4 regions of the Exiguobacterium sp. ZOR0005 genome follow, and region 3 is predicted to be linked to each of the others. Evidence: riboswitches for the same ligand, from Rfam matches in the RefSeq annotation. Region 3 holds a riboswitch; each other region holds the start of a gene.

Region 1 (4,181 bases), on a different contig from region 3:
GCGAGAGAATCATGTAAGTCCAATAATCGAGATATTTCATGCGTTGCCTCCAAGAAAACCAGGTTGTTTGAATGTTCCTGTTTTCATGTGGCCAAAAACATCACAGTGTACAAAAAAAGCGAGGCGCGTCGCCTCACTTGATTAAAAACGAGTCCCGAAGTTCGATGATTGTGCCTTCCGGGGCTTTCAATTTACTTAAATATCCGTCGACGACGAAGTAGATGTTGCCGCCCTGTTTCGGTAAGAACGGGACCTCAAGCGCCTCGAGCCGTTGCACTTCTGCCTCGAGGTCGTCTACGTACAGAGCGAAATGGACAGGGCCGGCCACGTGTTTCGAATAGGGGGTCAACGTCTCGTCTTGTTTTGCCGTCTGGAGCTCGATGTAAAAGTCGCCGAGCTTGAGCCAGCTGTTGAACGCGCGGGTATGAAAGTCGGGTGACTCCTGGACGAGCTCGAAGCCGAGTGCTTCGTAGAATCGTTTGGATGCCTCATAGTCGGGCGTTTGGATGCAGAGATGGTGGATTTGTTTCATCGTGTCACTCCTTTCTTACATAGTATCGAATCATGACCGGGAACGGAACTTTTCTAGACAAGGAGCGTAAAGGACAGGGAGGAGGGATAAGATGCATATCCAATATGAATTGACAGAAGACGACTATATCCGGTTCAACTTGAGCCATATCCAACGGTCGAAAACAGGCAAGCGAATGCTGTTCCTGCAGCGAATCATCGGACCGATTGTCTTTCTAGGGGCTGCCTTCGTTTGGACGACATGGCTTCAAGAGACGGACTGGTGGCTGTATGGTGTACAAGGCATTGCGGGTATATTGTGGTTTCTATATTACCCGAAATACTTTGAACGGCACGTCCGGAAGCAAACACGTCGGCTCATCGATGAACGCAGTAACGAAGGGATGATTGGTCCGCATACGATGGAATTGGATGAGAACGGTCTGCGTGATCAAAACGAGTTCGGTGAGACAAGGGTGACTTGGGCCGGGATCAAGGAAATCGTCGAGGAAGACGATTATGTGTACTTATATAACGCTTCGGTCAGCGCCTATATTTTGCCGAAGCGTGGACAAGACATGGAAGAGGTGCGCCGATGGCTGCCGGCTCGCTGACGATACAGCTCATTGATGACACGAATCGGGAAGCCGTCATCGGCTTGACCGTCGCTACGGAGCAGTCCCGCTTTATTGAAACGAATGCGGAATCGCTACGCGAGATGGAAGTCGACGTCAAGTACGCCTGGACGTGCTATGCGCTTTGCCTCAACGAGCGACCGGTCGGCTTTATGATGATCGGGGCGGAGAACAAAGTCGACCGCTACGTGTGGCTCGACCGCTTTATGATAGATGCGCATGAGCAAGGACAGGGGCTTGGATCTCGCTTTCTACAGTTGGCGCTCGTCTGGATCCAGGACCGATTTGATGTAGATGATATCGTCCTTAGTCTCCATCCGACAAATGAACTAGCGAAGCGGTTTTATCAACGAGGTGGATTTGTCGATAGCGGTCGCATCGACGAATGGAACGGGGAAGAGATTTGGGTGTATCACGTCAAACAGGGACAACCGTCATAAGTCGGTCGTCCCTGTTTTCATGGTGGTCGCTTTGACCGAATTACCGGCCATGAAGAAGCAGATGATGGCGGTGAAACCGAAGAGCGGGATGAACCAGTTTTGCGCCAACAGATCCATGACGGTCGGCTCCTCGGGCCAGACGCCTGTGGCGACCAATGCGTGCCAACGCGTATAAGCCGCGATGCGTTCTAACGTGAACAAAAGGGCGGTGATGATGACGGCGGCAGCTCCGGTCACCCATAATTGTAGACGAGTCAAGGCGGTCACTCCTTCTAAATGAGATAACCTTATTTTACCATCTGTACACTCGAAAGGGAGAGGCCAAACGACTCAATTATTGTTTGAGAGCAGGACGCAGCTGTTTGACGCGAGCGAGTACGATCCAACCGAGCAAGGCGCCGGTCACGCTCGAGGCGAGGAAGGCCGGGAAAAAGAAGAGCGCGCCGAACTCAGACCCCATCAAGATTTTCGCGTAAGGTACGGCGATGAGTGAGGCAATCACGCCCGTACCGATGACTTCACCGAGTGCGGCGAAGGCGACGCGGTTCGTCCTCATATAAAAGATACCGGCCAGAAGCGCGCCGATCATGCCGCCAGGGAACGCGAGTAGCGAACCGGTGCCCGTCATGACGCGAACGAGTCCGGTCACGAAGGCGACGAGGACGGCACCGAGTGGGCCGACGGTGACGGCCGCGATGACGTTCACCATATGTTGAATCGGGAAAGCTCGGGCCACCCCGGTCGGAATTGAGATGAACAGTGAGCCGATGATGGCGATGGCGACGAGCATTGCCATCCAAGTGAGTTGTTGAATACGCATGGATCAGTCTCCTTTCAAAATGAAAACGCCACTTCTCCAAAAAGGAAAAGTGGCGTGGAACAGACGAATCCCATGCCACTTCCCTACGCTGGTATGAGCCAGATCAGGTTCAAAGGGTCCGGCGTTTGCCGTCTCAGCCCGAAGGCTCCCCTAGTGGTCGTTTATTCGTTTAAGTATAACATAGTGTCATCATAAGCGTTCGATGATTCATTTGTTCTTCTTGAGCAGATGTTTGTAATCCGTTTCGTTCCAGAACAGTGGCGCGATGGACTCGGGCCCTTTGAAGATTTCACCGTCTCGGTCGTAGACGATGGCATACCCGTTCTCGACCTCAAACACAATCAAATCCGCGGTCACTTCGGCCACGCCGTCCCCGGCGATGATGACGTTCTCGAGCGGCTCGCGAGCGACCGCTACACCCCATTCGTCGAGCTCGACGATGAGCGCGGACGTATAAGCGTGACGATCGTAAATCGATTGAAACGCATCTTGTGTCAACGTGACGTCTTCCGGTGGGGCGCTCGTCCCGTATTTCCGTTTCTCAATCTCCTCGACGAACTGCAGGAACGACGTTTCTTGCCAAAAGAGCGGCGCGGTTGCCTCCGACCCGTTCGCTATCAATCCGTCCTCGTCTTCATACACCGTGGCATATGTCCCATCATCGAGTTGGAACGGATACACGTCTGCATAAGTGTGGTGGATGCCGTTACCGGCGATGACGACCCGTTCAAACGTCTCACGATACGGCGTGAGTCCGTTCGCCTTGAGAGTTTCAAGTAATTCTTCGGCGACTTCATGTTGGTCGAAGACGTCCTTGAAGTCCTCCCGTGTCCATTCGGTCATGATTTCTGGCGCAGGTTCGTTCGAATCCGCTGGAATGACCGGCTTTCCGATTGGATCGGTACAGCCCGCGAGTAACATGAGGCCTAATCCGAATAAAAATAAACGTTTCATGATGCCCACCCTTTAATCATACAAATTTTACCTATTATGAAGAAGCGTAGCATGGATGGAAATAGATGAGAACCTATACACGTTTTCGGTGTGGTGTAGTAAGGCATGAGCCTGTCAGGTTCACTGAACAGAATCTGTACGACTAAACAGGGAACTGTCGGATTTTGGCGAACTGTTAAAGCAAACGAACTTATGAAGGAGCGAGTACGATGCCAAAACGAAAATTTGCTAATCGACGGGACTGGGAGCGGATTCTTGAACACCGCTATGTCCAGATGGACGTCCATGACGAACATTTCTCAGGGACGGTCGCCTTGTTTCAAATCGATGCGGTCCGGGCCCCGCAGTATAAGCAACATAACGGCGAGGAATTCATCGTGGCCGACGCCGGTTATGCATGGCTCCAATATTTTCCGGACAATGAACCGTTCGGGGTGACGGTCATGTTTGATGATTCGGGCCACATCGTCCAGTGGTACATCGATATCGTCGAGGCGATTGGCTATGAGGACGGAATTCCCTATATGGACGACTTGTTGCTCGACATCTTGGTCTTCCCGAACGGAGACGTCGTCCGAAAAGACGAAGATGAATTCGAGGACGCACGGTTGACGGGCGAATTGACACCAGAACTCGTCGTCACCGGCTGGCGTGACTTCGAACAGACGCTCGACCGTATCGAGCGCCGTGACTTCGTCTACTTTGATTTGGCGAGAGGGCATTACGACGAGCTGAAGCAAATGCTTTGAACGCATGGCTTCCTTTGATACAGTGAAAGAAAAGCGCAGGGAGATGAACCATGAAACAGATTGACATCGATAC
Region 2 (4,181 bases), on a different contig from region 3:
AGGGATGCCACTTTATCGTTTCGGACGTTAAGGAGGGAGAACGATGGTGAAACGAATGCTCGTTCGAGCGGGAATCGGTCTGGCGCTCGCGGCGGTGGCCCGAGTCGGAATCAAAAAGTTTCTCGACGACCGCGAGACGATAGATCATTCTTATCTCGAACCGAAGTGGGACGAGACGCCGAGCGTGGACGCGGACAAAGATGAGGACGAGGTCGGCTTGACACAGCTCGATTCGATTTATCGGGCCGAGTGGCAAGCGAACGCTTACCCGCGTTCCGAGGCGGAACGGAAAGCGCTCGAAGAATAGCCACGTTTGGAAACACGCTCAAATCGAGCGTGTTTTTTTGTTGACAACACGGTCAATCCCGTTCATTATCTAAAAAGTAATGATTACTATTTAGGGGATGTTAATGATGAAACGAATTCCAGTCACTGTGTTGTCAGGCTATCTTGGGAGCGGCAAGACGACGTTAATGAACCATATATTAAACAACCGCACCGGCAAGAAATATGCCGTCATCGTCAACGATATGAGTGAATTAAATATCGATGAGCGCTTAATCGAGCAAGGCGGCTTCTCGCGGACAGATGAAAAGTTGGTCGAGCTGTCGAACGGCTGTATTTGTTGCACGCTCCGTGAAGACCTCCTCGAGGCGGTACAAGAGCTTACGAACGATCGTGAGCTCGACGGGATCATCATCGAGTCATCCGGAATCTCTGAACCGATTCCCGTGGCCCAGACGTTCACGTATGCCGATGACGCGCTCGGCATCGACTTGACGAGCCGTGTCTATATCGATGCGATGGTGACCGTCGTTGACGCCTACCGTTTCTTGAAAGACTTCAACTCCGGTGAGTCGCTTCACGAGCGGAAACAAGCGATTGATGAGACGGATGTCCGTGAAGTCGTCGACCTGCTCGTCGACCAAGTCGAGTTCGCCGACATCATCGTCTTGAACAAGGCCGATCGGGTGTCTGACACCGAACTGAACGAGATGGCCGGGCTGTTGAAGACGCTCAACCCGTCAGCAAAACTGTTGACGTCGGTCCATTCGAACGTCGACTTGTCGGAACTGCTAGACGTCAAGCTGTTCGATTTCGAACAGGCGATGCACGCGGCCGGCTGGATTCAAGAGCTTGAGGCGGAAGAACACACGCCGGAGACCGAGGAGTACGGCATCAGCTCGTTCGTCTATCGCCGTCGTCGCCCGTTCCACCCGGAGCGACTCCATGCGTGGATCGAACAGTTCCCAGAGGAAGTCGTCCGAGCGAAAGGATTCCTTTGGATCGCCTCGCGCAACGACATCGCCTGCCTGTTCTCGCAGGCCGGATACGCCTCGACGCTCGAGCACGCCGGACGCTGGCTCGCCACGCTGCCAGAAGAGGAACGTCGTCTCATGTTCGCGGCAGAACCGGAGCTTGCTGAGGACTATATCGAGCCGTACGGCGACCGCCAGACCGAGCTCGTCTTGATCGGGCAGCGGATAGACCGTGCGACCGTCGAATCAGCGCTCGACGCCTGCCTGTTGACCGACGATGAGATGTCGCTCGATTGGACGATGTTGAACGACACGCTCCCGGGTAGCGGCGTCGTCACTTTCTCATAAACCGTTTACAAACGCAAACGAGTCGACTATACTGTTCCTTGCATGAACAACCGCATATATTGGACTACACTAGGGGTGCTTCGGCTGAGATGTGAGCATGGCTCCAATCCCTTATGACTCGATCCGGGTAATACCGGCGTGAGGAAGTGTGGCACTTTTTCTAATGGACTTCAATTGGACGAGTGGCCGCATTCTCATGGATGCGGCTTTTTTGTGCATATAGAAAAAGGGGGAATGCAACATGAACGAGCAATGTGGAACGAGCCCGATCGTCGGGTTCCGCTTTACACTGAGCCCGATGACGTCGGATTTCGTGAGCGTCATCAAAGGGGCATTGAAGGAGACGGATTTACAGAACGTCTGGCGCCACACCGATGACGTCTCGACGGTCATCCGGGGACGGAGTGAGCACGTGTTCGATGTGGCCAAATCAATCCTGTCGCATGCGACGAAGACAGGGACGCACGTCTCGATGAGCGGGACGTTCTCGGTCGGTTGCCCGGGTGACACGATGGGGGACAACCTGCTCGAGGTGACGAGCGAGCCTGTGAACGGACCGGTCGGCGCCCAATACGTCTCCTCCCAGTTCGCGCTCTATCCGCTCGGTGACGAGCAATATATGGACATCATCTATGAAGAGATCGATTTCGCGAAATCACGTGGTGTGTTCAACGATTCGATGCATTACGCCTCGGGCATCCACGGCGACATCGAGCCGGTGTTCTCGTTTTATGAGGCGACGTTCGACCGGGTCCGTGCGAAGACGAGCCACGTCGTCATGACGGTGACGTTCAGCGTGAACAGTCCGTCGCATGAGGAACGCAATGATGCTTAAATCGTGGAAGTTGAAAGAGGTCGTCTTGTTGTCGCTGTTATCGGTCGTGTTCGCCGTCGTCTATTTGGCGTTCGTCCATGTCGGGAACCTTTGGGCCGGCTTGATCGGACCGATCGCCTACGAATGGATCTTCGGAATTTGGTTCATCGTCTCGATTATCGCGGCTTACATCATTCGAAAGCCCGGCGCCGCGTTTTTGTCGGAAGTGCTCGCGGCGACGATCGAGATGATGATCGGGAACGCCATCGGTCCGCGGATCATTCTCGTCGGGATCGTTCAAGGACTCGGGGCCGAGGCGGCGTTCGCCTTGACCGGTTATAAACGGTACGACCTTTGGGTGCTCATGCTCGCCGGGTTCGGTGCGGCCGTGACGAGCTTCGCCTATACGTACGTCATGGGCGGTCTCGCGGCGCTCAGTCCGACATACGTCGCCACGATGTTCGCCCTCCGCGCGACGAGCGGCATGCTCATCGCTGGACTCGGAGGGAAGATATTGAGTGACTTGTTGCTTCGGACGGGTGCGCTCGAAGGGTACGCCGTCGCGCGGCAAGGACGCGTGCATGGTTGAGGCGGAACAGCTGACGTTTCGTTATCCAGGTAAGCCGACCGACGTCTTGTCGGACGTCACGCTCACGCTCCGGGATGGGAGGACGCTCATCACCGGGGCGAGCGGGTCGGGGAAATCGACACTGTTTGCTATGTTCAACCGTCTCTATCCGGATAACTGTGACGGGATCGTGACGGGACGATTGCACTTGTTCAATCGATCGTATGATACGTACGCGGCCGGTGAAGTGAATCGGCGCGTCGGGACGGTGTTTCAAGATCCGGACAGTCAGTTCGTCATGCAGACGGTGGAGGAGGAACTGATTTTCACGCTCGAAAACTTCGGGGTCGCGCGGGGCGAGATGTCGGAGCGTGTCACGGCGATCTTGCATGCGCTCGGCTTGTCCGAGTATCGCAACCGCACCATCCATGACTTGTCAGGGGGCGAGAAGCAACAGATCGCCGTCGCCTGTGCTTTGGTCGGCCGACCGGAATGGCTATTGCTCGACGAGCCGCTCGCCCACCTCGACCCGGAGACGGCGCATCGTTTCGTCCGTTGGTTCGACGGCGTCGCCCGCACCGTCAACGTTGTCGTCATTGAACACCGACCGTACGTATGGGGCGATTTCTTCGACCGGCAAGTCGAGCTTGTGGAGGGACGAATCGTCAAGGATGGGCCGTTCGAGATGCGCCCGGACTATACGTTCGCATCGATTGGGAGCCACAAAGGGGAATATAATTTATTTCACATACCGAATTTCAAACGAAATGAATTTGAACTCGCAGCGAGCGACTTGACCGTCGCCGAGGGAGAAGTCGTCGCTATCCTCGGTCGAAACGGGAGCGGCAAGTCGACATGGCTCAGAAGTCTGGCTCGCAATCATCGTGACGTCGGGTTCGTCCCGCAATCCCCGGCACACTTGTTCGTGACAAGTGACCTGACAAGTGAACTCAAATACGGGCACGATCGTCCGATCGAAGACATGTTGACGCGGCTCGGGCTCGGACCGTTGCGGGATGCGCATCCGCTCTCACTCAGTCACGGTCAAAAACGGCGACTCGCCATCGGGGTGATGATGCTCTCGGAGAAACGATTGATCGCATTTGATGAACCGACGGCAGGACAAGACGAGGCTTCGCTTCGAGCGCTCCATGATTTGATGGCCGAACGTGCGGATGCGGGACAGGCGGTG
Region 3 (4,181 bases):
GAGCCGCCGGCAGAAGGGGAGACGGCTGAACCCGTCGAGGTCGTCATTCGTACGGTCGATGCACGTGGTGAGATCGAGGTGCTCCGTGATAAAATAACGGAGACGACGACATACTCGTACACACTCGTCATCGCCCCAGGCGAAGTCGGAACAGCGACGATCGAAGTTGACGGCGAAGTCGTCCGGACCGATTCGGTGACCTACGCACAAGCTAAAGATTCACAATAAAGAGGTGGCGTGCGCGTCGCCTCTTTTTCTAAGGAGGAAACAGGATGAAAGGAACAATCATTCGCCTGCAGGGCGGGTTTTACGATGTCATGACCGAGGCGAAACAAGAGATTCGTTGCCGTGCCCGTGGAAACTTTCGAAATCGTAACATCTCACCTGTCGTCGGGGACGACGTCGACATACAAGACCAAGGGGACGGCACCGGTTATATATTGGCCGTCGATGAACGGTCGAACCATCTCGTCCGTCCGCCGATCGCGAATATCGACCAAGCGTTTCTGTTGTTCTCAGTGAAGGAACCTGCATTTTCGTTCCATTTGCTCGATCGGTTCCTCGTCTTGATCGAATCCAAGCAAGTCCATCCGATCATCGTCTTGACGAAGATGGACCTGCTCAAAGAAGAAGAGCGTCCCGCCATTACCGCGGCCGCTGCGTTATACCGCACAATCGGTTACGAGGTCATCGAGACGTCGACCGAGGACGGCGCGGGGATTGAAGCGATCCGTGCCTTGTTCCAAGATAAGACGAGCGTGTTCGCCGGCCAGACAGGGGTCGGCAAAAGTTCACTCCTGAATGCCGTTGCGCCAGAGCTTGAACTTGCCACCGGGAAAATCTCGAAATCGCTCGGTCGCGGAAAGCATACGACCCGCCATGTGACGCTCATTCAACTGGCGGGCGGACTCGTCGCCGATACGCCAGGATTCTCAAGTCTCGAGTTCCCGCAAGAACTTGAAGTCGAAGAGATGCGTTGGTGTTTCCCTGAGTTCGTCGAGCGCCATGATGATTGTAAATTCCGGGGTTGTGCCCATTTGAACGAGCCGGGTTGCGCCGTCAAGGCGGCGGTCGAGACTGGAGAAATCGCTTCCACCCGTTATGAGAATTATGTTACGTTTATGGCAGAGTTAAACGATAGACAACGGAGGTACTAACATGATTAAAATTGCACCATCGATTTTGGCAGCGGACTTTGCAAATTTGGAGGCGGAAGTGAAAGCCGTTCAGGAGGCGGGCGCGGACTATATCCATTTTGACGTGATGGACGGTCAATTCGTCCCGAACATCTCGATCGGATTGCCTGTTCTTGCGAGTTTACGTCAAAAGACAGACATGATTTTAGACGTCCACTTGATGATTGACCAGCCGGAGCGGTTCGTCGAAGACTTCATCAAGGCCGGAGCGGACATCGTCACCGTCCACGTCGAGGCGACGAATCATTTGCATCGCGTCCTGCAACAAATCAAGGCGGCCGGGGCGAAATGTGGGGTCGTCTTGAATCCGCACACTCCGATCAGTTCGATCGAGCACGTCGTACAAGACGTCGATATGGTGCTTCTCATGACGGTGAACCCGGGCTTTGGGGGTCAGGCGTTCATCGAATCGGTCGTCCCGAAAATTGCCGCTCTAAACGAAATGCGTTCTGCCCGCGGGCTCGATTTCGAAATCGAGATCGACGGCGGGGTGAACGCGAAGACAGCGAAATTGTGCATCGACGCCGGGGCCGACGTCCTCGTCGCCGGTTCGGCGATTTACAACGAGCCGAGCTATAAAGACGCGATTGATGGCATTCGCAACGCATCTCGTGTATAATCGTTCATAGAACAACAAATATTGTCGCAAGGGGTGTCACATTCTGTGGCTGAGAGGCATACGCTAACCCTTTGAACCTGTTCCGTTCACACGGACGTAGGGATGTGGCGAAAATGCACGTTGCGAATCCAAGCAGCATGGCGTTTACGTCATGCTGCTTTTTGTCGTTCTCATTTGAAGAAGGGGGAATTAGAAATGAAACAAAAATTGAAGTTGCAAGCATTGATCGAGATCTCGCTCTTTTCGGCGCTCGCGTTGATCTTTGACTTGCTCATGCCGTACCGGATGCCGCAAGGAGGCTCGATCACACTCGTCATGTTGCCGATCTTCGTGATGGCGTACCGGCACGGGTTGAAAGGCGGTCTCGCGACCGGCGCTCTCGTCGGGACGCTCCAACTGCTGTTTGGCGCCTACATTTTCACGCCTGTCCAGTTCTTAGTCGACTACACGTTTGCTTATGGCCTCGTCGGTATGGCCGGTGTGTTCGCCGGGCAAGTGAAACGAGCTGCCCATGACGGCACTAAAAAGACGCTCGTCTTTTACTTGATTCTCGGTGCCTTGCTCGGATCGCTTCTCCGTTACGCGGCTCACGTCTTGTCAGGGATCGTCTTCTTCGCCCAGTACGCGGAAGGACCGGTCGTCGCCTATTCGCTCGGCTATAACATGACGTACATGCTCCCGTCGTTCTTGATTGCGACAATCGTGCTCGTCCTCTTGTTCACGACGGCACCGCGCTTCGCGACGCTCGCGACACGGGACGTTCGCTGATGCGGGTGTTGGTCGTGGCGGCCAGTCCGTCACCTGTTCCGTCCCTCCCGCGCGACGTCGATTACGTCATCGGCGTCGACGGAGGCTACGAGACGCTCCTCACCCATGGGATCGAGGCTGATCTCATCGTCGGTGACTTTGATTCTTTGACGGGTCCGGTGCCGACTGAGGCGGTTCGGTATCCGTCAGAGAAAGATGTGACCGACCTCGAGATCGCCCTCGAGGCGGCACGGGGCCATGGCGCCACGGAAATACTCGTTTACGGTGCACTAGGCGGTCGGCTCGACATGACGCTCGGGAATATCGGGTTGCTCGAGGCTTACCCGGAGATGTGTCTTTATGCCGACGGCCAAGTCGTCTCTCTCGCACGGGAGGGCCGACACGCGCTTGCGCGACGTGATGACCATTATTTGTCGCTTATTCCATGGAAGCGGGCGAACGTCACAATCCGTGGCGTCAAATATCCGCTCGACCGCCACCATGTCGTCAGCCACGAGGCGTTGACGATCTCGAACGAATGGGATGCGGAAACGGCGGAATTGATCGTCCATGACGGTACGGTGTTAGTCATGTATGTAAAAAAATAAGCACAAAAAAAATCCCATCGGCGCATGCCGCTGGGATTTGTTTCGTTCGTGTATAAGATTATACGCGTTCAACGAGACCAGATTTAAGAGCGCGAGCTGAAACCCAAACGCGTTTCGGTTTACCGTCAACGAGAATACGAACTTTTTGTACGTTTACACCCCAAGTACGTTTTGTCTTGTTGAGTGCGTGCGAACGGTTGTTACCTGACTTAGGTGATTTACCTGTTACGTAGCATTTACGTGCCATGCGTTTCCCCTCCTTTTTTATGTGGGTTCGTCCTAATAGACACTCGTTTATATTAGCACGGCTTTTTTCCCGATGCAACTAGAAAATAATAGTATGACAAGAAAAAAACTTGACATTACTGGTAAGGATTTTAATAATGAATGAGGGTTACAGCACAATTGACCGAGTTTAGGAGCAGGTCCTTTAAATAACTAGGTGGATATTGTAGAATGTAGTGAAGGAATCATTCTGAATGAAGGAGGCTACTCCATATGGCAATTGATATGAAGACAACATATGGCAATATTGACATTACGAACGATGTCGTGGCAACACTAGCAGGCGGTGCTGCGATGGAATGTTTCGGCGTCGTCGGCATGGCGTCACAGGCTCAATTGAAAGATGGAATCGCAGAACTTTTGAAGCGTGAGAACTATGCGCGCGGTGTCGTCGTACGTCAAGATGGTGAAGACGTACATATCGACATGCACATTATCGTGAGCTACGGGACGAAAGTGTCAGAAGTCGCATACAATGTGCAAAGTCGTGTGAAGTATACGCTCGGTGAAACGTTAGGATTAAACGTTTCGTCAGTAAACATATTCGTCCAAGGCGTTCGGCTGACGAATGACTGACGGAATCGGAGGAGGATTTGGTGTGGGTTTACAACGTTTAGATGGATTGGTGCTCGCGAACATGATCGCAAACGGAGCAGCCAACTTGAGTCAAAATGCGGATTACGTTGATTCGCTCAACGTGTTTCCGGTCCCAGACGGGGATACAGG
Region 4 (4,181 bases), on a different contig from region 3:
CATCCCTTGGGTGGCGACCGATGTCGGGGCGTGTTCGGAGTTGTTGTACGGCCGGACGGACGACCCGTTCGGTCCGGCCGGATTCATCGTTCCGCCGGTCCACCCGGAGGCGATTGCCGATAAAGTCGAGTGGATGATGGACTATCCGCGCGAGCGGATGCGCTTCGGGAAGAACGGTCGCGAACGCGTGCGTCAATATTACCGGTTGCAACAGTTCGTCGACCGTTACAAAGCCATCTATGAAGCGAGGAGGGAACAGTATGGCGGGCATCGGGTTTAAACTGCAAAAACTGTTTCAAGAAGACTACTATTCGTCACGGCTGAAGGCGTACACGTTCTCTGGCCTCGTCACGTCAGGACCGTGGCTAATCGTCATCTTGGTCGTCGGGACGATTCAATGGCTGGCGTTTCAAATGCCGATGTTGTCGCTGGAAGAACGGACGATTTTCATGCTGTCCGTGTCTTACGCCTTCATCTTTTCGCAAATTGTCTTCAGTTTTCAACAGCTCGTCGTCACGCGCTACGTCGCCGACTTATTCTATGAGAAAAAGGCGCATGAGATCTTTCCCGTCTTTACCGGCATGTTGAAAGTGACGATGCTCGCGGCGGTCATCATGTACAGCATCTTTTGGATGATCTCCCCGCTCGCATTTGTGTATAAACTCGTTTTGTTCGTCTTGTTCATGACGATCAACGTCATCTGGGTCATGTTTTTGTTTTTGAGCGCGGCCAAGTTTTATCAGGCGATCGCATACAGCTTTTTGCTCGGTGGTTTCATCGCGGTCGGCGGCGTGTTCTTGATTAGCCGCATCATGGCAGACCCGACGAGCCTAGAGTTGTTGACCGGCTTCACCGCTGGGATGATCGTGACGTTATTCGGATTATTCTTTGCGATGTTGCGGACGTTCCCGCTCCGCTACGCCACGAGAGAGTTCTCTTATTTCCGTTACTTTGATCTCTACCCCGACTTGTTCGCAATCGGCGTCTTGTACGTCCTCGGGATTTGGGTGACGAACTTCATCATCTGGTTCGGTGAGGGACGGATGGTCGTCGCTGATTCGTTCGTGTTTAATCCCTACTACGACACGGCCGTGTTTTGGTCGTACTTGACGATTGTCCCGACTCAGTTGCTGTTCGTCGTCGCCGTCGAGACGAGATTTTATGAACGGTACCGTACGTTTTATGGGCTCATCAATTACGGCGGGGCACTCCATCAAATCGACAAAGCGAAACAGACGATGACGACCGTCTTGAAAAATGAGTTGATTCGCCTCGGCCGGAGTCAAGGCGTCGTCACACTGTTCGCGGTGCTCATGGCCGGTGTCTTCGTCGGTTGGATCGGCGTACCAGAGGAAGTTGGGCAAATCTTCCGGATGACGACACTTGCCGCGTTCGCGAATGCGATGATTCTCGTGTTGACGCTACTGTTGCTCTACTTCGAAGATCGGCGTGGTGCGCTTCTCGTCAACTTGTCGTTTTTCACGTTCAACGCTTTGTTCACGACGCTGTTGCTTCCGCGAGGCATCGATTGGTATGGCGTCGGTTTTGCAGTCAGTACGACGATCACGTTCTTTATCGCCGGCCTCCGTTTGATTTACTTCATGGGGAAAGTCGATTATTACGTGTTTGCCTCTTCGAATCGGCGTAAACTCGGAACGGAACGGTTCTCCAATATGGGAAGTGTGTTGAACCGCCGCTTCTCACGTTGAAGGGTTCCTATTTCATCAAAAGATTGGTATGATGTGACCGAAGACGACCGAATTTCATAATGTTTGCCACTAGGGGAGTCGCATGACGCGGCTGAGATGGACGAGGTCCAGACCCTTTGAACCTGATCTAGTTCACGCTAGCGTAGGGAAGTGGGCGAAATGACTTGTCTCACCCTCTGTGTATGTCCGACGCCGCTTCCGTTATGGGAGGCGGCGTCTTTTTTCATACAACAAAGGGGGAGACGGAAATGACGTTCACACAACAAATCCGACAAGAGGCGGATGCTTTGTTCCAAGCAAGTTTTGACCACCCGTTCGTTCAAGCACTAGGTGAGGGAACGCTCGACGAGGCGAAGTTTCGCCACTACGTCTTGCAAGACTCGTACTATTTGAACCAGTTCTCAAAAGTGCAGGCGAAGGGAGCGATTTTATCGCACGACATGGAGCTGTCGAGCCGATTTTTGACGCATGCCCTACACACGATTGAAGCTGAACACGCGTTACACCGTGAGTTCTTTACGATGCTTGACGTGACCGAAGAAGAAAGACGTGGGTTCGAGCCGGCACCGACCGCATACGCATACGCGATGCACATGCAACAAGCCGGACCGACGCTCGGGGATGTGCTCGCGGCGATTCTGCCGTGTTACTGGGTGTACTACGAGATCGGGGAACGGTTGAAAAACGCGAAGCCGGAGCATCCAATCTATACGGCTTGGATTGCCACGTACGGGTCGGAATGGTTCCGTGAACTCGTCGAAGAGCAGATTGACCGTCTCGATCTGTTGGCCGAACAGGCGACCGAAGTCGAGCGCACCCGTTATCGTCAATCGTTCTTGAAGAGCTGTTACTATGAAGTGGCGTTTTGGCAGATGGCATGGACGCTTGAGACGTGGGACGTCCCGGTGGAGGTGAGCCGATGAAGCGCGATTTATGGGACAAAGTCCGGGCCGAGCGACCGCTCATCCATAACATCACGAACATCGTCGTCGCGAACTTTTCAGCGAACGGTCTGCTCGCCGTCGGCGCGTCACCGGTCATGGCGTCCGCTGTCGAGGAAGTGGCGGAAATGGCTACAGTGAGCGATGCGCTCGTATTGAACATCGGAACGCTCGATGCATCGACCGAAGCGACGATGATTCGGGCCGGGCAAGCGGCAAACGCTGCGGGACGTCCCATCGTTTTCGACCCGGTCGGTGTCGGCGCGACATCGTTTCGGCGTCAAGTGGCGACCGCGATCCTCGCACAGGTGCAAGTGACCGTCATTCGTGGCAACGCCGGTGAGATGGCGACATTGATTGACCGAACGGCCCACACGCGAGGGGTCGATGGCGGGGAAGCGTTGCATGACGTGACACACATCGCGCGCGAGGCGGCCAAGCGGTATCGCTGTGTCGTTGCCGTGACCGGAGAGACGGATGTCGTCAGTGACGGGGACGTGACGATTGAAATCAAAGGAGGGACCGAAGTGATGACACGGACGACCGGGACCGGCTGTTTGCTCAGTGCGGTCGTCGGCGCATTTCTTGCGGTCGAGTCCGATGCGATGACCGCGACGTCGACGGCGCTCGCCGGGTACGCCCGTTGCGGGGAACTCGCGACAATGCGTGCCGAAGGGTCGGGCGATTTCCCGATCCACTTCTTGAACGAACTCGGTAAGATGACCGCGGTCGAACTACCGAGCGACCGGATCGAGGTGGTCTCATGAAGCGCACACAAGTGTTGACGATCGCCGGTTCCGACTCAGGCGGCGGCGCCGGCATTCAAGCCGACTTGAAGACGTTCCAAGAGCTCGGTGTATTCGGCACGAGCGTCTTGACGGCAGTCACGGCTCAAAACACACGAGGTGTGCATGGCGTTGAAGCGGTCTCGACCGAACTGCTCGCGCAACAACTCGATGCGATCGGTTCCGATTTTTCAATCGAGGCGTGCAAGACCGGGATGTTGTTCGATGCGAGCCGAATCGAGACCGTCGCTTCCGGCGTGAAGCGGCATGCGTTCAAACAGCTCGTCGTCGACCCGGTCATGATCGCAAAAGGTGGGGCGTCCCTACTTCAAGACACAGCCGTCGAGGCGCTCAAGACGTCCTTGCTGCCCCTCGCGACGGTCGTCACGCCGAACGTGCCGGAAGCGGAGGTGTTGACGGGTTTGACGATTCGTTCATTTCAAGACCGTTTTGAGGCGGCGGAACGGATCTTGTCACTAGGCGCGAAGGCGGTCGTCTTAAAAGGGGGACATCTCGAAGGGGAACGTGCCGAAGACCTCGTCTTGACGGCGTCAGAGGCTTTCCTCGTCTCGGCAACTCGTATCCAGACGTTTGACACGCACGGCACCGGGTGCACGTTCTCGGCGGCGCTCACGGCCGAGCTCGCCAAAGGTCGTCCGATCATCGAGGCGACCGTGACGGCGAAGCGGTTCATCCAAAGCGCGATCACGCACGGTCTCGATATCGGTGCCGGACATGGGCCGACG

The links. A riboswitch is a leader RNA that binds a small molecule or an ion and turns the genes downstream of it on or off. The one in region 3 is predicted to bind thiamine pyrophosphate.
Region 1: another riboswitch for thiamine pyrophosphate. It lies ahead of thiW (energy coupling factor transporter S component ThiW); the one in region 3 lies ahead of thiT (energy-coupled thiamine transporter ThiT).
Region 2: another riboswitch for thiamine pyrophosphate. It lies ahead of L971_RS10615 (YkoF family thiamine/hydroxymethylpyrimidine-binding protein); the one in region 3 lies ahead of thiT (energy-coupled thiamine transporter ThiT).
Region 4: another riboswitch for thiamine pyrophosphate. It lies ahead of tenA (thiaminase II); the one in region 3 lies ahead of thiT (energy-coupled thiamine transporter ThiT).

Annotation. Positions count from the first base shown of each region.
Region 1 is NZ_JTLB01000016.1:26,979-31,159, reverse strand. Features, by position in the region: gene L971_RS07140 (LTA synthase family protein) at 1-40, opposite strand, end outside; gene L971_RS07135 (VOC family protein) at 134-532, opposite strand; gene L971_RS07130 (YcxB family protein) at 624-1,124, shown strand; gene L971_RS07125 (N-acetyltransferase) at 1,106-1,585, shown strand; gene L971_RS07120 (hypothetical protein) at 1,580-1,843, opposite strand; gene thiW (energy coupling factor transporter S component ThiW) at 1,920-2,405, opposite strand; TPP riboswitch at 2,469-2,567, opposite strand; gene L971_RS07110 (hypothetical protein) at 2,613-3,359, opposite strand; gene L971_RS07105 (DUF402 domain-containing protein) at 3,569-4,108, shown strand; gene L971_RS07100 (tetratricopeptide repeat protein) at 4,159-4,181, shown strand, end outside.
Region 2 is NZ_JTLB01000024.1:21,223-25,403, reverse strand. Features, by position in the region: gene L971_RS10630 (SMP-30/gluconolactonase/LRE family protein) at 1-31, shown strand, start outside; gene L971_RS10625 (hypothetical protein) at 44-307, shown strand; gene L971_RS10620 (GTP-binding protein) at 414-1,607, shown strand; TPP riboswitch at 1,669-1,769, shown strand; gene L971_RS10615 (YkoF family thiamine/hydroxymethylpyrimidine-binding protein) at 1,849-2,442, shown strand; gene L971_RS10610 (ECF transporter S component) at 2,435-3,010, shown strand; gene L971_RS10605 (ABC transporter ATP-binding protein) at 3,003-4,181, shown strand, end outside.
Region 3 is NZ_JTLB01000019.1:16,386-20,566, forward strand. Features, by position in the region: gene pknB (Stk1 family PASTA domain-containing Ser/Thr kinase) at 1-228, shown strand, start outside; gene rsgA (ribosome small subunit-dependent GTPase A) at 273-1,157, shown strand; gene rpe (ribulose-phosphate 3-epimerase) at 1,159-1,815, shown strand; TPP riboswitch at 1,835-1,935, shown strand; gene thiT (energy-coupled thiamine transporter ThiT) at 2,011-2,583, shown strand; gene L971_RS08030 (thiamine diphosphokinase) at 2,583-3,170, shown strand; gene rpmB (50S ribosomal protein L28) at 3,229-3,417, opposite strand; gene L971_RS08035 (Asp23/Gls24 family envelope stress response protein) at 3,669-4,031, shown strand; gene L971_RS08040 (DAK2 domain-containing protein) at 4,054-4,181, shown strand, end outside.
Region 4 is NZ_JTLB01000013.1:8,311-12,491, forward strand. Features, by position in the region: gene pelF (GT4 family glycosyltransferase PelF) at 1-280, shown strand, start outside; gene pelG (exopolysaccharide Pel transporter PelG) at 261-1,709, shown strand; TPP riboswitch at 1,771-1,875, shown strand; gene tenA (thiaminase II) at 1,958-2,632, shown strand; gene thiM (hydroxyethylthiazole kinase) at 2,629-3,417, shown strand; gene thiD (bifunctional hydroxymethylpyrimidine kinase/phosphomethylpyrimidine kinase) at 3,414-4,181, shown strand, end outside.